Linked DNA regions of Tunturibacter psychrotolerans. The protein of the gene in region 1 interacts with the protein of each later gene in a pairwise test. Links are inferred from orthologs where the notes say so. Each region holds a gene or a part of one and is shown in the gene's direction. Other genes may lie near its edges. The genes, in order: RBB77_RS09245 and rlmB.

Evidence for each region.
Region 2: the proteins of RBB77_RS09245 (region 1) and rlmB interact in binary tests that used the Escherichia coli proteins (3 or more experiments, as listed by UniProt). The link is inferred for Tunturibacter psychrotolerans from one-to-one orthologs.

The regions. Positions count from the first base shown.
Region 1 is NZ_CP132942.1:2,219,867-2,229,328, forward strand. The notes cover bases 183-3,163. They hold RBB77_RS09245 (NAD(P)H-hydrate dehydratase), read left to right. Parts: upstream 183-856; coding sequence 857-2,470; downstream 2,471-3,163. Other genes in these bases: RBB77_RS09240 (penicillin-binding transpeptidase domain-containing protein), read left to right, coding at 183-493; RBB77_RS09250 (ArnT family glycosyltransferase), read left to right, coding at 2,562-3,163. Also shown: more of RBB77_RS09240, read left to right, coding at 1-182; more of RBB77_RS09250, read left to right, coding at 3,164-4,343; tRNA (adenosine(37)-N6)-threonylcarbamoyltransferase complex ATPase subunit type 1 TsaE, read left to right, coding at 4,379-4,834; RBB77_RS09260 (DUF4019 domain-containing protein), read left to right, coding at 4,918-5,367; RBB77_RS09265 (GNAT family N-acetyltransferase), read right to left, coding at 5,419-5,958; RBB77_RS09270 (class I SAM-dependent methyltransferase), read right to left, coding at 6,107-6,883; RBB77_RS09275 (metal-sulfur cluster assembly factor), read right to left, coding at 6,886-7,257; RBB77_RS09280 (twin-arginine translocation signal domain-containing protein), read right to left, coding at 7,357-8,220; RBB77_RS09285 (hypothetical protein), read left to right, coding at 8,456-8,686; RBB77_RS09290 (YncE family protein), read right to left, coding at 8,737-9,462. UniProt on the Escherichia coli protein: Bifunctional enzyme that catalyzes the epimerization of the S- and R-forms of NAD(P)HX and the dehydration of the S-form of NAD(P)HX at the expense of ADP, which is converted to AMP.
Region 2 is NZ_CP132942.1:5,109,233-5,118,581, forward strand. What follows is about bases 2,489-5,356. They hold rlmB (23S rRNA (guanosine(2251)-2'-O)-methyltransferase RlmB), read left to right. Parts: upstream 2,489-3,462; coding sequence 3,463-4,251; downstream 4,252-5,356. Other genes in these bases: RBB77_RS21535 (hypothetical protein), read right to left, coding at 2,489-2,666; RBB77_RS21540 (RNA polymerase sigma factor), read right to left, coding at 2,663-3,298; RBB77_RS21550 (M1 family aminopeptidase), read left to right, coding at 4,248-5,356. Also shown: RBB77_RS21515 (hypothetical protein), read right to left, coding at 1-26; RBB77_RS21520 (hypothetical protein), read right to left, coding at 102-458; RBB77_RS21525 (LytR/AlgR family response regulator transcription factor), read right to left, coding at 938-1,726; RBB77_RS21530 (zinc ribbon domain-containing protein), read right to left, coding at 1,735-2,283; more of RBB77_RS21535, read right to left, coding at 2,280-2,488; more of RBB77_RS21550, read left to right, coding at 5,357-6,194; RBB77_RS21555 (AsmA family protein), read right to left, coding at 7,758-8,360; lepB (signal peptidase I), read right to left, coding at 8,407-9,207. UniProt on the Escherichia coli protein: Specifically methylates the ribose of guanosine 2251 in 23S rRNA.

The DNA.
Region 1 (9,462 bases):
TATGTGCTCGTTTGGAGAGAGCGTTTCGATGACTCCGCTGCAGCTGGGGGCCCTAGTTTCGGCGATTGCGAATGGCGGCACGCTTTATTATCTGCAACATCCAGAGACGGCCGTTGATGTGGCAACATTCGAGCCCAAGGTGAAGCGGGTGCTGGATATTGCTCCGCTGATTCCTGAGATTTCGGTGGGTATGCAAGGCGCAGTGCAGTACGGAACGGCGCGCTCACTCAGGGCCAACTTCAGCCAGTTTCCGGTGATGGGCAAGACAGGGACCTGCTCGAATAATGGCACTCGATTTGGGTGGTTCGGGTCGTTTGCCGATACACCGAAGGGGCGGATTGTTACCGTGTTTTTCCTCGAGGGGGGACGGCCTACCTTTGGGCCTAAGGCGGCTGAGCTGACTGGGGAGTTTTATCGGGCGCTGTGGGATAAGGATTATTTCCAGCAGAAGCCGACGGTTGAAACCAGTGGTGTTGTGGGTGCTTCTGAGTAGGTTTGACGGCTCGGACGGCGAAAAACGCTGGTAGGAATGTGGTAACAGTGTGGTGTTTTGGTGGTGGAGACGTGGTGCATGGCGGCGTAATTTTGCGCGGCTAGGAAATGCGCCACGTTTCGGTATTTAATTTCCTATTTTTACAACATGGAATTACCTGAGTTGCATGTTCGGGGATTTCGGATCCGGTATGCGGCGCGCCTGGTGACTCACACTTCGGCTGCGGCCGGGCCTTGGGTTTGATTGGTATACGTGCGAAACGATGCTGCATTTGAATTCGGTACTGCTACATGGTTGGGAGGGAGGATTGCGCCCTGGCTGGCGTATCTTGGCTTCGGCTTCGGAATCGGGTAGAAGGGGAAGATGAAGATTCTTACGGCGACAGAGATGCAGGCGGTAGACCGGTGGACGGCGGAGGAGTTTGGGGTTTCGCTCGAGACGTTGATGGAGGCGGCTGGTGGGGCGGTGGCGAAGTTCTGTCTGCGGCAATACCCGGCTTTGTCGCCAGTGGCGGTGGTGTGTGGGAAGGGGAACAACGGCGGGGATGGTTTTGTTGCGGCGCGGGTACTGGCACAGGCTGGGTATCTGGTGCGGGTGGTTTTGCTTGGGCGGATGGAGGAAGTAAAGGGTGAGGCTGCAGGAGCGCTGAAGCGGCTGCGGGACGAGGTTTCGTCTGTCACGGTGGATGAGGTTGTAGACGAGAGCGGTTTGGGTGCTTGCGGGCAGAGACTCGCTGAGGCGGAGCTTTTGTTGGATGCACTGGTCGGAACCGGGTTCAAGCCGCCGCTGCGTGGGCTCGCGGTTTCGCTGCGGGAGATGGTGGAGAAGCTGGAGACGCCGGTGGTGGCGGTGGATCTGCCTTCGGGGTGGGATGCGAATTCGATGGAGCAGACGGCGGATGGGTCGTTCCGGGCTGATGCGGTGGTGACGTTTACCGCGCCGAAGATGGCACATGTGTTCGGGCATTTGACGCGCAATGAAAAGACGGGAGGCGTGTTGGGCCCGGTGGTGATTGCGGGGATCGGGTCGCCGGAGGATGCGGTGGTTTCGGCGAGTGGGTTTACCTGGTCGGGCGCGTCGAAGGTGCTGGCAGAGAGGCCGCGCGATGTGAATTCGAATAAGGGCAAGTTTGGGCACGTGCTGGTGGTGGGTGGCTGCTATGGAAAGGCGGGAGCGCCGGCGATGGCGTCGCTGGCGTGTTTGCGGGCTGGGGCTGGACTGGTGACGGCGGCGGTGCCGAAGAGCATATTGGATTCGGTAGCGAGGATTGCGCCTGAGTTGATGATGGCGCCGTTGGCGGAGGGAGCCAAAGGCGAGGTCTCTTTTAAGAATCTGGATGGGGCGAAGTTGGATGCGCTGGTGGCAAAGATTAGCGTGGTGGCGGTGGGGCCGGGGCTGTCGACTGAGGGGGATGCGCCGGCGTTTGCGCGGCAGATTGTGGAGAAGACGGGGGTGCCGGTGGTGATCGATGCGGATGCTTTGAATGCATTCGCCGGAAAGACGGAGTTGTTGAATGGCGAAGGACGCGTGATGGTGCTTACGCCGCATCCGGGGGAGATGGCACGACTGGCGGGGATGACGGTGCGAGAGGTGGAGGCGGACCGGGTGGGGTTGGCGCGGAGGTTTGCGACCACGCATAAGCTGACGCTGGTGCTGAAGGGATGGCGGACTCTGATTGCGCATCCGGATGGTTCGATTGCGGTGAATACGAGCGGGAACCCGGCGATGGCGAAGGGTGGGAGTGGGGATATTTTAACTGGGATTGTCGCGGCGATGCTGGCACAGTTTCCAAAGGACGTAGCGCGGGCTGTGGAGACGGCGGTGTATCTACACGGGCTGGCTGCGGACTTTGCGGCACGAGCGATGGATGAGCATACTGTGCTTGCAACCGATACGGTTACACATCTGTCAGACGCTTTTCGGTACAGGGTGGCGGATGCCGATGGGTTGGTGTGGATCTGTGGGCTGCAACGATAGAGTTTGATATTGCGATTTCGCAAAATTTCCTAGACCGTTCGGGAACCGGGTCGGCGACAGATGCGTTAACGCAAACATTGGGGTGCTCGTGATGGAGGCTCGTCGGCAGCAACTTGCTTTGCGCGGAGCGGCGGTCGCGACGTTGCTGGTAATTCTTTTTCTGCAACTACTCGCAGTGAATGTCAGAACCTCGATGAGTTGGGATGAGGGCCATCACCTGTTCGATGGATACACGATTCTGAAACATCGGGATTTTGGATTGAATCCTGAGGTTCCTCCACTTGCGAAGGCTGCAGCTGCGCTTCCGTTGCTTTCGCTGCGCCTGAATGAGCCAGAACAGCAGGGACGCAGTTCGCAGTTAGAGGCGTTTCTCGATGGCAAAGACTTTCTGTTTAAGAATGATGCGAATGGACTTTTACTTCGTGGGCGTCTTGTGATCTCTCTGTTCACGCTGGGGCTGGCGTTGCTGGTTTTTCTGGCTGGTCAAGAGATCTTTAGCGCGACAGCCGGATTGCTCGCGTTGGCGTTTCTGGTTTTTGATCCAACGCTTCTTGCTCATGGAGCCCTGGTGACGACGGACGCGGCGATCACATTTTTCGTCTTTGCGGCGGTTTATGCGTGGTATCGCTATATGGTGCGCCCGACGGGTTGGAAGCTGCTTCTTGCCGGCGTTGTCGTGGGTCTTGCGTGGGCGGTGAAGTTCACCGGGTTGTTTCTTGTTCCGACATTGGGATTGATGATCCTGGTTGAGTGGTTTGAGAGGCGCAGCGTTCAGCTGGCTGGGAAGAGATGTGTTGCGCTGGGTATTGCGTTGTGTGTTGCGTTTGTAGTGCTGTGGAGCTGTTATGGTTTTCGCTACGCAGCGCGTCCTAGTGGGATGGTGCAGAATCCAACACTCGAAAGCTACCTGCAAGATTATGGTCGTGTTGCAAACCCTAAGCCTTTGGAGACGATGGCTCGAGCGCATCTCCTTCCAGAGGCGTATCTGTGGGGCGTCGCGAATACGAAACTAACGGAAGAGCGGGATATTAGCTATTTGTTTGGGACGTTGCGCCGTCATGGGACGTGGCTCTATTTTCCGGCGGCGATTTTGATTAAGTCGACTCTGCCATTTCTTGTTTTGTTGGCGGTTGCTGGCTTCGTTTGTTTTCGCGAGCGGGAAGTCCGGTGGCGTTGGCTGCTGTTGATGATTCCGGTTGTTGTGTTTCTGGGACTGGCGATGCACTCGGATATGAATATTGGGGTTCGACATATTTTGCCGATCTACCCTTTTCTTTATCTTGTGGGTGGGTCGGCGTTGGGTGTGTTGATCAGTCGCGATCGGAGGTGGATTGCAGTCGCTGGGGTGCTGCTTGTCTTCCAGATAGTGACTTCGCTGCGAAGTTTTCCCGGTTATATCGCTTATGCGAATGAGGCGTGGGGTGGGCAAAGGAATGTGCATCGTTGGCTGAGCGACTCGAACTCGGATTGGGGACAACAGTTGAAGACGGCGTCGAATTATTTGCGAGATAGGCATGTGACTGAATGCTGGATGGCGTACACAGCGAGTGGGGTGGCCGATGAGCGCTACTATGGCGTGCCTTGCAAGCCGCTTCCGACGATGGTCAATCTGTGGTGGATTCCTGTGCCGATGAGTGTGCCTGCGGAGATCGATGGCCCGGTTCTAATCAGCGATGATGAACTGGAGGGTGTCGATCTGCCGTTTGGGCAGCCCAATCCTTATGCGCAGTTCAAAGCGCTAAAGCCGACGGCGATTTTAGATGGCGGGCTGTTGGTTTATGACGGACATTTTGATGTACATGCCGCTTCAAGTCTGGTGGATATGGCGAGGCCGAAGCCGACGGAGGCGACGAAACACGATTCGGTACAGTGAGAAGATGAAGGTAGTGACGAGTTGAGGAGAGCGATGTGAGTGTGGAGTTGCGGGAGAAGAAGCGGTTCAAGACGCGGAGTGAGGCGGGTACGTTGGCGATGGGAGAGAGGGTGGCGGAGATGCTGCTGCCTGCGCCGAAGATGTTTGTGCTGCGAGGGGATTTAGGCACGGGAAAGACGACGCTGGTGAAGGGGATTGCTGCGGCTCTGGGGGCGGCGGAAGAGGAGGATGTGACGAGTCCTACGTTTACGCTGGTGCATGAGTACAAAGGGAAGAAGGTGCGGCTGTTTCACTTGGACCTTTATCGGCTGGAGACGGAACGTGAGTTGATGACGCTGGGGCTGGAGGAGATGGCCGAGGAGCCGGACGCGCTGGTGCTGGTGGAGTGGGGGGAGAAGTTTCCGAGTGTGGTGGAGCGGGCGGATGGGGAGATTTTGATTGAACATGCGGGTGGGGATGAGCGGATGTTCTATGTGCGGGTGAAGGGGTAGAGGTTGTCTGCCTGGGCTTCGTAGCCTTCGATGATTTTGATGGCTTAGGATTGGTGTGTCTGGATGATCGTGAGAGGACTTGCGTGAGATTCATTTCGAAGGTGGCTGTGGTTGTTTGTGTCGTGATGATGGTGGGGGGTGCGGTCGGCCTGGCTGCGCAGGAACACGCTCCGATGATGCAACAGACGGCGGAGCAGATCGCGGCTCGCGAGGCTGAGAGCTGGCTGGCGATGATGGACGCCGGCAAATATGTCGATAGCTGGAAGGCTGCGGCTGCGGTGGTGCGGAGTGCGGTGACGATGGAGAAGTGGGATTCGACGATGAAGAATGTGCGGGACCCGCTGGGAAGACTTGAGAGCAGGAAGCTGCAGAGTGCGACGTATACGACGCTGTTGCCGAACGTACCGGAGGGTGATTACGTGGTGATCTTGTATGAGACGAGCTTTGAACACAAGGCTACGGCTCAGGAGACGGTGATTATGAGCCGGGAGAAGGATAAGGTTTGGCGAGTGGCGGGGTACTACATTAAGTAGTTTTTGTGCGGAGAATGAGGGGCGCGGTCAATGATCGCGCCCTTCTTTTGGTTACTGCTTTCGATAGCGGATCGTGTTTTCTTCTTTGCCGGGGCCTTCGAGGGTGAAGCCGCATTGCTCGAGGATGCGAATGGATCCGGCGAGGTGCGGGAAGGTGTGGGCGAAGATTGTTTTTACGGCGTTGGTGGCTTCGATCCAGGCGATCATTGCTTTTGTTGCTTCGATGGCGTAACCGTGCAGGCGGAACGCGGGGAGGATGGCGTAGCCGACCTCTGCGGCTTGGTGGTTGTCGGGCCAGCGGAAGCCACCGACGGACCCTATGAGGGTGGCGGGTTGGTCGTTGATTGCGCGAAGGAGGACGTAGCGGTGCCAGCCGATGTCGGTGGGGTCTTCGGCGAAGGTCTGCTGGAGGAGTTGGAGGACGTGAGGTTCCCAGTCGGCGTGGGGCCACTCGGAGGTGACGCGGCAGTTTAGGATTTGGCCGAGTTTGCCGTCGGATGTTTGTTCAGAGGTGAGGGACTCGGGGGTGATAGCTACGAGTTCGAGACGTGCGGTGGGGATGCTGGGTACGGCTTGAGTTGCGAGGGGCATTTGGAACTCCTGAACGAGGTGGCTGGCGCGTAGAAATGCTTGGCTTCGGTGAGAGTCGCCGAGGCGGTTGCGGGCAGCTCGATGGTTCGTTCAGGCAATCATAGGCAACGACAGCGTATCACCTGGAGTGCGCGGCTGGCTTGTATGGTCAGGGTTTTGTCGCGCGGCCGGTGAAGCGGTAGATGGCGCACTCTTCGTCGCCGGTGGAGCCGTACTCTTTTTGCTGGGCGATGGCGGCCAGGTCGGCGGCGTGGTCTTCGGGGGACATGGCTACGGGGCCGAGGAAGAGGCGCGTGAAGGCAGGGTGGCGGTCCAGGACGGCGCGGCACTCGGAGTTGACGTAGAGGAGATCGAAGGCTGGTGCGGGGGTGCCGCGGCGTGGGGCGAACTGGGCTTCGATGCGACGGAGGAGGAGCTTGAGGACGGGTGCTTCGAAGGGGTGAAAGAGGAAGGCGAGGGTGGGGGTGCGGGGGAAGTCGAAGGTTAGGGCGTCTTGTTCGAGGAGGCGAATGGGGGCGAGAGCGGGTGCGGTGGTGTCGGCGACGTGGGAGGCGCGCCAGTGCTCGAGGTTGGTTTGTGCGGTGCCGGCTAGTGTGGGGTTGAGCTCGATGCCGATGACTTGATGGAAGGGGAGTTCGCTGGCAACTAGCATAGCGCGGCCTTTGCCGGCGCCGATGTCGACGAAGGTGTAGTGGTGGATGGGGTGAGGTGGATTGGTGGCGCGCCAGAGGTCGATGAGAGTGCGGAGGATGCTGGGAGCGACGCCGTAGTAGGCGGTGACGTGGGCGTCGTTGGGGTGGCCGGTGGTGAGGTTGCCGGCGGCAATGAGGCCGCTGGTCTCGACGCCGTGGATCTGGTCGAAGGGATGTTGTGGTGGCGGTGGTGGTGGCATCACCAGTACGGATTTGGATTTGCGTGGGGGCATGGTTAGCGGATCTGGACCAGGTTTGGGTTGCCATCCAGGCCGAGAGTTTTGCGGCCTGAAGGGGTGATGTTGAGGGGTGTCCAGATGGGGGTTTCGAGGACGACGATGTTGGTTCGGCTTACGGTCTCGAGGCCAGCGAGACGATGTGTGATTTGGGCCACGAGTTGCGCTTGGGAGGGTTCGTCGGTTTGGGTGGGAGTGAGGGAGAGTTCGATAATGTGCTTTTGCGGGACGCCGGGGATATTAGTGCCGGGGGCATCGAGGTCGCGGGTAATGGTTACGGAGCGGATGAGGCCGAGGTCGACGATGTTGCAAGGGAGGACGGGGTCGTAGCAGTCGCGGAGGGCCTTGAGGATGTCGGACTCGGTGAGCATCTGTGTTGATGATAGAGGAGAGTCCTGCGGCACAGGTCAATGGACTCACGAATGCCCATACCTCAGGGTCGAAGGTGTGGGCATTCGTGGGCAGAGTTGTCAGCAGCCGCTGAAGGAGATGAAGTCTCCGAGCGGGTTAGGCAGGGTTGGGGTGAAGGGTTCGAAGGGGAACGATTGTGCGGTGTCAAAGCCTGCGGCTTTGGCGGCGTTGAAGTTTACGAAGGGAGTCAGCGCGGTTAAGGCCTGGTCGATCGAGGTCCAGCATAGCGTTCTCTCGTAGCCGTTGTTGTTCGGGGGAGCGATACTCTCTGCGACTCCCTGGATGCCAGTGATGGATTTGATGGGGCCACCAAACTGCGGGGTCACGTCGCCACCTACGACTCGTGCGAGAGTCCGGTGGTCGCTTTCGATGCCCATGATGCGGGCTGCGGTGAGGCGCAGGTTGCGAGTGGAGAAGTTGCGCACGCCAACAAGATAAGCCGCGATGAATGCGTCCTCGAGAGTGACCAGAATGTTGAGGGTGGTCTGAGCGTCCGAGAACATTTTCTTGGGATAGAAGAACTGTGTGAAGGGGGTGAACTGGTCGGTTACGGACTGCTCGAGAAGATAATGGGACATCTCTTCCTGGCGGGCGCCGATGAGGTAGCCCTGATCGTCGTCGGGAATTGTTTTGAAGAAGGGGGAGGTGTTGATGATGTTGGTGTAGGTGGTGACGGCGAGTGCTTCGGCGATCTGTGCGGCGATGAGGATGTCGCGATCGCTTTTCTTCAGGTGTTCGTGTTCGTACTGCATGCTGTCAGTCTCTTCCTGCTGTTGTGCTGAGACTGTGGTGGAGAGTGCGCCGACAGCGGCGAAGGTTGCGGCTCCGGTAAGCGCGGCGCCTTTAAGAAACGATCGTCGGGAGGATGCTGATTGGCTTTCTTCTGGCGAACGGACGGCTTCGATTTCGTTTAGTGCTTTCATTGCGGTACATCTCCTGATTCAATTCCTGAAAAGTTCGTCCACGGTTCGCTTCGATTGTTTTGGGGGCCCTGGGGTCTCGGAGAACTTTCCGGGTGCATGGGGTACGAGACCTGTACGCCGCGTGGATGTCAGGGATTTGTGAAATTCAGCGAGGTCGCTGAAGGGGAGATTGATTTTGCGAAGGGTGGGGTGGGCGTAGAATCCAAAATCATCTGTGGTTCGTTAAGGAGGCACAATGGCGCTCAGCTTTGCTAAAGATATCCGCCCGCTATTTCGGGATGGGGACATTGAATGCATGAAGCCTGATGGGATTGCTCTTGATGATTTCGTGTGGATGAGTGTGCCTGCGAATGCGACTCTTGTCTACGGCACAGTGTCTGATGGGTCGATGCCTCCTGATGAACCGTGGTCAGCCGATCGTGTTGCGCTGTTCAAGGAGTGGATGGACGCGGGTTATCCTGCGTAGTCCGTTGCGGTGCGCAAAAGGAACTACATGGATTCTGGAGCGCGGTTTTGTTAGTGCGTGCCGGCGGATGCTGGTGACGGTGCATTGGACCAGGCGAGGCCGTCTGCATCGTTTCCCGCGTCGATGAGGGATTGGACCTTCCAGGTTTCTAGATCGATGGCTGCGACTTTGTGATCCTTGTTGCAGGAGACGTAAGCTACGAGGCCGTCTGGGCGGATGAGAACTTCCTGGGGCTGGCTGGGGACGTCGATGGTGCGGACGATGGAGTAGTTCGAGAGATCGATGACTGCGACCTTTGCCGATTTGGAGAGGCAGAGGATGAGGTAGCGGCCGTCGTGCGTGGATGCACTGCCGTAGCCGGTGCCGGGGAGTGGAATCCATGTCTTGAGCTTGCGCGTGGCGGTGTCGATGACGGCGAGGCGGGGATTATTCCAGTCGGAGGTGAATAAAAGCTTGTCGTCGTTGCTGAGGGAGATGCGCTGGACACGTGTTGTTCCGGGCTCGCCGACTGGAATGATTGCGAGCGTTTTGTGTGTGTCGAGGTCGAGGACGGAGACGCTGGCGGGGCCTACGTTGGTGGTGTAGGCGAAGCGGCCGTCGTGAGAGAGCGCGAACATGTGGGACTGGGCGGCGCCGGTGGGAATCTTGTAGAGGATTTTGAGGGTCTTCGGGTCAATGACGGTGATGGCTTCGTCTAGTTCGGTGGAGACGTAAAGGAGATTGCGTTTGGTGTCGTAGACGGGGAGGTGGGGGCGTACGCCGTGGCCGAAGTCGAC
Region 2 (9,349 bases), 2.9 Mb from region 1 along the record:
AATGCCAGAACCATAAGACATTTCATGATTACTCCTTCGTTGAAACCAAATGAGGCACAGGCGCACGTTAAGCACGCAGGTCATCGGCTACGAAGGGCAGATCAGATTCTGAGAACAGTAATCTTTGCGATGAGTAGTCCTGGCGGCGAATGCTCGTCAGGAATATCGAGGAAGGGGGATGGAACCGTCTGGACGGCGGCAAACACCGGCGTCAGCCAGTGGACAATCGCCCAATGAAGCTCGATTGAGGGAGCCGTCGTTGCAATCTGCGGATGCTCGTCCGTCCGAACTTCTGTCCGGCAGCAACCCGTCTTCGCCATCTCGCCACAGTTGCCGTGCATGGCTAGGCAGCAGGCGTTCTCCTCATGGCTCATTCCGCCGTCTGTCATGCAGGCCAGAACGGGCGCTGCGGCAGAGAGCAGGAGCAAGAGTGCGACGATGCCGACCAGGCGCTTCATTCAGCTTTCAGTATAAGCGTCGGAACCCGCAAATTCGTAGCTGGTCGGGGAACATGATCAGGACTTCACCGTCACAGTTTGCCTTCGGTCCAAAAACAGGAAAAACCTGTCAACCCCCTTAACTGCAAATCCCCGCGCCAATCCTGAAGATTCGCCTGGCGTATGAGTTATGCTCCAACCGCTATACTGGATACAGTGAATAAAAGCCCCGGCGAAGCCGAGGCTTTTTCTATTTGGGGGAAACACACTACGGACTAACGAGTTGTTGGACAAAGAGATAGGGAAATCACAAATGAATCCCGATTGCGGAAATCGAGTATCAGCCTAGCGCAACGGGCCCTTTACTAACCCCTTTAGAAAGACGAATTTGCCCGTAACCCCTTTCGATGGACGAATTTGCAGCTCGTGGCAGGTCGTATGTCAATGATAATGAAACACTTATGCGGTGGCAACCCCGGGGGGGGGGTACCCCCCACAGCCTACAGGTTGAAGAGCTCCCGTAGCCGTTTCGTCTGCGACCGGCTCACCGGAATCTCAGTCTTCTGGGCGTCGTCCATCCGTAACTGGTAGCTCGACTTGAACCACGGCACAACCTCTCGTATGTGCTGGATATTCACCACATAAGACCGGTGCGCCCGCCAAAACGTCTCCGGATCGAGCTGGTCCATCAGCTCCTCCAGCGTCCGACAGTTCGACTGACCCTCAACCGCCCGCGTCACGACACTGATCGTGCCCTCTTCGATCGACGCGAAGCAGATCTCGCGCTGATCCACCAGCAGCAACCGGCTCTGCGCCCGGACGATCACCTTGCCGGAGTTGGCCTTAGGCGCCTGCGTCTGTTCCTCGACCAGCCGCAGCAGCGCATCCAGCTTCGCGTCGCTGGCGGACTCCACCGGAGCCACCCGCCGCGCCTGCGCTTTTTCAATCGTCTGCATCACCCGCTTCCGATCGAACGGCTTCAGCAGATAATCCACCGCATTCACCTCGAATGCGCGAACCGCATACTGGTTGAACGCAGTAGCAAACACCACCTGAGGCATCGGAACCTTACGATCCAGCAGTTTCTTCAGCACGCCAAAGCCATCCAGACCAGGCATCTGAACATCCAGAAACACCAGGTCCGGCTTATGCGTCCGGATCAGTTCCACAGCCTCGATACCATTGGTTCCCTGAGCCAGAACCTCAACTCCACCCGCGCGCTCCAGCAGATACTGCAGCTCCTGCCTGGCCAGAGGTTCGTCGTCGATGATAAGTGCAGTCAGTGACATGCTCGCAACTAGTCACTATATACGCGCAGCCGCGCCGGCGCCTGATCCTTGGCAAGATCGTGCCCACACTGCGTGCAGTACACATCCGTAATCTGCACTCCGCGGTAGCAGCGCCCACACACAGGAGCCAGCTGGAACTGGCACTGCGGACAGAAGTGCACGCTGGAGGTGATCTCGGTACTGCAATGCGGACAAGGCATCAGCATCGGCTGCCGCAAGAGGAAGTACACGACAGCCCCGATTCCGCCCGGCAGCACCACCACGATCAGCATCCATAATCCAGCCGGCATTCGCCGCCGCCGAACGTCGCGGCTCACATACCCCACCAGCAGAACATAGCTGGCAAACGCCGTTCCCCACGAGTACCCCATCAGTAGCCGCATCGGCAGCAACTCATGCTTGTGATGCGGCAACACGCCATGGAACAGATACTGCACCGCCCCGAATACCAGGATGGCCAGCACCACTGACCACGTCGGGATCATGCTCAGCTCATCCTCACCCTCTGCCAGGGGAACCTGCGATCGATCCGATCCCTGACTCCAAAATCTCATCATCCAGCCACCTCGCGCTTACGGGCACGGCGAAACAACACCAAAGCGAGCAAAGCCATCGACACAGGGAAAAACCACAAACAGAGAACAAGAAACTGATTACTCGCATCCGGAACGCCGTTCGATGTTACGTCGTAGGCGTCCAGCGCGCTCCAAACTGCAGTGCAGATAATGACAAACAGCGAGGAACAAACCGCTAATGGGATCCACAAGCTCCGAATTCGACTACGCCGCACGGCAAGCATCTTCGCTCGCTCCCGCACCACGCGATGAGTTCGATTGACCACCGATGCACGAACCCCAAGATTACGAGCTCCTCCCAAAGCTTCCTGATGAGACGTATTGGAATAGTCCTGCGGAAAGAATTCGTTGCGAGCCTCGCTCATAACTCGACCTCCGCCGAGCGACAAGAAGAGCGAAGTCGCTCCATCTCCGGCCTCAACGCTACCAATCCGCGATACAACCTCGACTTTACCGTCGATAGAGGCGCACGAGTTACATTTGCGATCTCTTCCAAGGAGAGTTCTTCATAAAATCGGAGGGCTAGAACCTCTCTGTAGCTAGGTTCCAGCCTCAGCATCGCCTCACTGATCTCAGCGCCGTTTTCACGGGATTGAAACTGTTCCAGAGGAGAAGGTTCGGATATTGCCACCTCAAATGGGCGATCGTCCTCTTTACCCTCACGCATCTCGTCGAGGCTGGCCATCACGCGCTTTCGCGACAGGTCGATCACCAGATTTCGAGCAATGGTAAAGAGCCACGTGTCGAACCGCGCCTTCCCGTTGTACTGTGCTCCTCGCAGGAGGACCCGCATCCACGTCTCCTGAAAGAGATCCTCGGCAACCTCACGCTTGCCTGTGAGGAAAAGTAGATATCGCAGAAGGCGGTGCTGATAAAGCTCAATGAGGGCGTCTAGAAGTTCCGGGTTTTGCTTCTTGAGTCCCTGAGCAATCGCCGCGCTTTCGCTCGAGACTTGGGCAGCGAGCGCCGAGGTTAGCGAGATGGCACCATTTTGCACACTGCTAGAGACGTTCGTTTGCCTTGGCAAGACTCGCTTTTTGTCGACTCGGTCCAAAAAAGATTCCTTCAAGAGACGCCAACCGCCCGGCCTGCCTACTGTATTACTCTTCAGTCATTCTAAGGCCTCGCCTCTTTTCTCGGGCTGGGCGGTAGACTTGAGGGATGGAAGTTCTTTATGGGCTGCACCCGGTCGAGGAGGCTATTCGGGCGGGGGGGCGGCAGCTTGACCACGTTAGTGTGGCCCGGGAGCGGCGGGATGAGCGGTTGGAGAGGCTGATCGAGCTGTGCCGGACGGCCGGGGTTCGGGTGTCTCTGGAGTCGCGGGAGCAGTTGACCCGGTTAGCGAGGACGGACGCGCACCAGGGCGTGTTGGCGGTGGTTCGGGAGCGTAAGTTCCTGGGGATCGAGGATCTGCTGGCTCCGAAGGCGGAGGGACAACACAGGTTCTTCCTGGCGCTCGATGGCGTCGAGGATCCGCATAACCTTGGGGCGCTGCTGCGGACTGCGGATGGAGCTGGCGTCGATGGGGTGATTCTGCCGGAGCGACGTTCGGCGCCGGTGACGGCGACTGTGGCGAAGACCTCTGCGGGAGCGTCGGAGCATGTGAGGATCGCTCGGGTGACGAACCTGGTTCGTGCGCTGGAGCAGATGAAGCAGAAGCATGTCTGGGTGCTTGGGCTGGATGAGCGTGGAATGCCGGATTACACGGAGTACGACTTCAAGAGTGACTGTGTTCTGGTGTTAGGGCGTGAAGGCGCTGGATTGCACGATCTGGTGAAGAAGACTTGCGATCATCTGCTGCGGATTCCGATGGCGGGACAAGTGTCATCGCTGAACGTGTCGGTTGCGGGCGCGGTCGTGATGTATGAGGCGATGCGACAGCGCCGTCAACCTGCAGCTCCGCCGGCTGCACGAAAGCCTTTGAAAGAACGTAAGGGATTGGGATCTTGAAGAGTTTTGATGTTGTTTCGGCTGGAGGTCGCTGGCTGGTTCTGGCGGCTGTCTTCGGAGTGAGTTTGGCGGGAGCGCAGGAGGCTCCTCCTTCTGATTCGCCTCCCCCACCACAGGGTAAGGTGCTGTTCGATCGAAATCTGGATACGCCCGAGGTCGAGAAGAAGGAGAAGCCGCCGGTAAATCAGGTGGCCGTTGAGGTCAGTGATGCGGAGCGCACGTCGCTCACGTTTACTGCGTACGATCTGGATGTTCATGTGACCCCGTCACAGTCGATGCTGGCAGTGCACTCGAGATTCACCGTGAAGAACTCGGGGAAGACTCCACTGACGAGGCTTGTATTTCAGATCTCTTCGGCTTTGAGCTGGGAGAGCTTTGCGATGCAAGGCGAGGGGCGCGTTGTGCCTCTCACTTTCACGCAGCATGCGATCGATACGGATGCCGATCACACGGGCAAGGCGACCGAGGCGGTGGTTTCTCTGCCTAAGCCGCTTGAGCCGGGAACTAGTCTTGCGCTTACGGGCTTCTACTCGGGCGAAGTGGTGCAGTCGGCGGAGCGGCTGGAGCGAATCGGCGCACCACTCGACCAGGCGTCTCATGCGGACTGGGATGTAGTCACCTCGGAGCAGACGGCGTTGCGCGGGTTCGGCAACATTCTGTGGTATCCGACGGCGGCGGCCCCGGTGTTTCTGGGCGATGGCGCGAAGCTGTTCCAGAGTGTGGGGCTCAACAAGCTGCGACAGGCCGATGCGACCATTCGAATGCACCTGACGGTGGAGTATGTCGGCGATGCGCCGGATGGCGCGTTCTTCTGTGGCCGACGTGAGCAGTTGAAGAAGATGAGTGAAAATCAGAACCTGCCGGTGGCTGAGTCTCCTGGAATAGCTACAGCTGATTTCGCCGAGCAGCCGTTGGGATTTCGTACACCCAGTCTTTTCCTTACCGACCGGGCGGGCACTGTGACCGACAACAGCCTGATTTCGGCAGTGACTGACCACTACGATGCAGTGCCGAGTTATGGTGCGGCGTCGACGAAGGTGCAGCCGCTGCTGACGGAGTGGCTGGGAGCCGGGCCGCTGAAGATGCTGAACGTGCTGGACCATGGGGGGCAGCCCTTTGAGGACGATGCTTTGCTGGTGGTGTCGATGCGCGCGGCTGCTCCGGATGAGTTGGCTCCTTCGCTGGTGCATTCGTTGAGCCATGCCTGGTTTGGGTCGTCGCATGTGTGGCTGGATGAGGGTGTGGCGCAGTTTCTGTCGCTGCTGTGGATTGAGCAGAGCCAGGGGCGTGAGGCAGGTATAAAGCATCTGCAGGAGGGGACGAATGCTCTTGCGTTGGTAGAGCCTGCTCCGACAGCAACTTCTGCGCCAACTTCTGTAGTGGTCGCGGGAGCTAACGATCGGCCCGTCGATCCCGGACAAAGCCTGATCCTGGCGAGTGATGACGTCTACTACCGAACGAAGGCTGCGGCAGTCCTCTGGATGTTGCGGTCGCTGGTGGGCGATGACGCTTTGAAGAAGACGCTGCAGGCTTACCGGACCGACAAGCTGGACAGCGATCCGAAGGAGTTTCAGCGAGTGCTGGAACGAACGGCGAAGCGGGATCTGGCCTGGTTTTTTGATGATTGGGTGTATCGGGATCGCGGCCTGCCGGACCTTTCTATCGCCAATGTAACTCCTCGTGCCCTTGAGAAGATCGGGGACAAGGGAAATGGGTATCTGGTGTCGGTTGAGGTGAAGAACGATGGGGATGCCGCGGCGGATGTGCCGGTGACGGTGCAATCCGGCACGTTGACCTCGACGCAGCGGCTGCGGATCCCGGGGCGTTCGAGCGCTTCCACCCGGATTGTGTTTGAAGGGACCCCAAGCCAAGTGATCGTCAATGACGGTAGCGTGCCGGAGACTACGGCTTCGATCCATATCAAGGAGATTGCTACGCATTAGTCGTTCCTCTCTTGGGGGTGCCGCCCCCCCCCCGGTTACCCGCGTGTAAGTCGTTTCGTTTTAACTACTTACGGGAGATCGCTCCTCGCAAATTCGTCATTCGAAAAGGGTTGCGGCTAAATTCGTCCAGTCAAAGGGTTTATGGGCACTTAAATACGAAAACCCCGGTTTATGCCGGGGCTTTTTTGTGCTGTATCCAGTATAGCGTTTGGAGTGTAACTGATACGCCACGTTTATCTTGTTGTGTGGGTTAGGGTTAGGTGTTTTAGGGGCTTGACAGGCATTTGGGGCCGTAGCAACGACCAGCAAAAGACGAAATACGGGGGTTTCTCCACTGCGCTACTCGCTAAAAGCTGCGAGTAGCTTCGGTCGAAATGACGATCTCATTCTCGAAAGGAGAAAAGCGGTAATCAGGGCAAATTCTCGGTGCGAGCGGCGACATCTGGTGCGGGTGGAGCTAGTGGTGAGAGTGGGAGGCTGGGGTGCGGGGTGAGGTGTCGGTCCAAGTTTGGGGTTGGCCCCAGAAGCGGGTGGCGGTGAGGTCGATGCGGTAGGGGCCGGTGGCGCGGTTGGCGGGTAGGGCTTCAGCAAGGCCGTCGCCTAGCTGGGGAAGCGCTGTGGCCAGGGCCATGAGGCGGGCGTTGGAGGCCATTCCGGTGAGGTGGAAGGTGCAGCCGGTTGCGTCGAGGTGGCCTTCGAGGGTCGCGGGATCTTTACCGCCTAAGGCTAGAGATACAGGGAACAGTTGAAAACCGTCGACTGTAGGAGGAGCTGGTTTATGGTGCCTGGTCTGTTGGGGGTTGGGAGGGGTTGCCGTCGGAGAACGCAGAGCTACGTCGCCGATGACTAGAGAGGCCGGGCCGGCGTGTGGGCTGATGAGGCTGGCGTTGGTGAGGAGAAGGTCGCCGTGCCAGGGGAGGGTGCCGGCTGGAGAGGGAGCGTAGGCGATGTTGCCAGTGAGCGCGCCGGCGGCGGTGATGTCGGCGGGGACGCGGGAGCTGGCGACGTGGAGCCAGTCGAGGAGGGTGGCGGCGGGTAGGCCGGGAGTTCCGATTTGGACAGAGGAGGATTTGGGGTTGCGGAGATCGGGGAGGGTGCCGGTGAGGGCGATTATGGGGGCATCGGAAGAGCCGGCGGGGGGCCAGCTGCAGCGAAGATCGTCGAAGGCATGGAAGTCGCTGGTTGCGGTGCCGAGGCACTGGAGGTCGATGTCCATGGGTTGCGCTGGGACGAAGTCGGCGCGGCGGGCGTCGGTGAGGCGAAGGCGACTTTGAACCGTGCTGTTGCTGACGGTTCCTTGCGCGTTGGCGGTGAGATCGAGTTCGCCGCGGAGGCCGGCGTCGCGGCCGAGGAGGAAGCGGCTTGCTCCGCCGAGGGGAGCGTTGCGCCATCTGCCGCGGAGACTGATGGGGACCTGGTCGAGAGAGGCGGCGCGGCCGAGGGTTCCTTCGAGTTCGAAGAGGCCTGTGTCGGAGACGTCGGTGTCGGTGCGGGCGGGGCGGGCGGAGAGGCGGAGATGCCACTGCTGGGGGTCAGGGAGCCACAGGGCAAAGTCTGCGTCGGTCAGCGAGATGGGGGATTTTTCTCGGTCGAGCTTGAGGTTGAGGCGGGCGCCGGTGGCTTCGATATAGGGGAAGCGGGGGCGGGGCCGGAGGTTTTCTGGGCGGTGGGGGCGGCCTCGATGTGGGCGGCGTGGAGGAGGATGCTCTCGAGGTTCCATTTGCCGTTGGAGAGGTGGACGAGGTTGACGCTGGGTTCGGTGAAGCTGATGGTAGAGAACTCGACGCGGCGGCTCCAGAGGGAGCTGAGGCGGAGGGTGGCGCGCACTGAGTTGGCGCGGATGACGGGCTCGTAGCCAAAGGCGGGGTCTTCGTCTACGACGAAGTTTTCGAGCGTGAAGCCGGGGAGCGGGAGAAGGTTGAGGGAGACTTTGTCGAGGTGGACAGGGCGACCGAGGCTGTTGCCGATGCTGGTGGCGATGCGGCGCTGATAGCGGTTGACGCTGATGTAGGGAGGAAGCAGGACGAGCAGCATTACTGCTAGAACGGCGAAGGCCAGGTAGAGGAGGCGACGGAGCGTGTGCTTGCTGAGGGACGGAGCGGTGTCGTGTTCAGCGGCGTCGCCGAGGTCGATGGGACGCTCGTAGGTGGGTTTGGTTTCCTGCATGAATGTTGGTCCGGCGCGGTGGATTGGGTCGCGCCGGAAGAACCTCTTACTTGATGAGATGGAAGGTGCGGCTCCAGCGTGTCTGGTCGAAGATGTGGATGAGGATGTGGCCCATGAAGCTGAGGCGATCGCCGATGCTTTGTTTGTTGATCTGGTCAGCGGGGGTTTGGAAAGACCAGTAGACGAAGAGGGGGCGGCCTACGATGTTCTCGCGCGGGACGAAGCCCCAGTAGCGGCCGTCGAGGCTCTCGGTGCGGTTGTCGCCCATGGCGAAGACCTTGCCGGGGGGGACGATGAGGTCGCCATCCTGAACGTGGCTAGGGAGTTCGTAGCCCCAGCTGGCGGTGACATTGCCGTAGTTGTCGGGCGGGACGGCGGGGAAGTCGTCGCGGTAGGGATCGAAGGCATGCTGGGGATTGTCGTCGTTGGCGGGCATGCCGGCGTAGGGCTCGTTTTGTGCGACGCCGTTGAGATAGACGATGCCGTTGCGGAGGTGGATGCGGTCGCCGGGGATGCCGATGGTGCGCTTGACGAGGAAGAGATCAGGCTCGCCGGGCTTGAAGAAGACGATGATGTCGCCGCGTTGGACGTCGCGATAGAAGGTGAAGGGCGCCCATTTCGCGGGTGGGGCGAGGGAGATGCGGTCGACGAGAACGTGGTCGCCGATGAGGAGCGTCTTGACCATGGAGGCCGAGGGGATCTCGAAGTTCTGGAAGATGAAGGTCATGACGAAGAGGCCGATGGCGAGGACGGTGCAGATGGAGGCGAGGGACTCGAGCGGAGTTTCGGCCTGCTCATGCTGGACGACGTCGGGGGTGGTGGCTTCGGTTGTGATGGTTTCGGGCAAGACTCTTCTCCACAGATACATCTATCAGTGTATCGCTGATGGGGGTGGGGTGGCGGGAGGTTTTGGCGGTGCGGAGTGGTGAGATTTTTTTGGGGCGCGGTGGAATGAGGGATTTTGGTGTTTTTGCGGGGGGTTTTGGGGA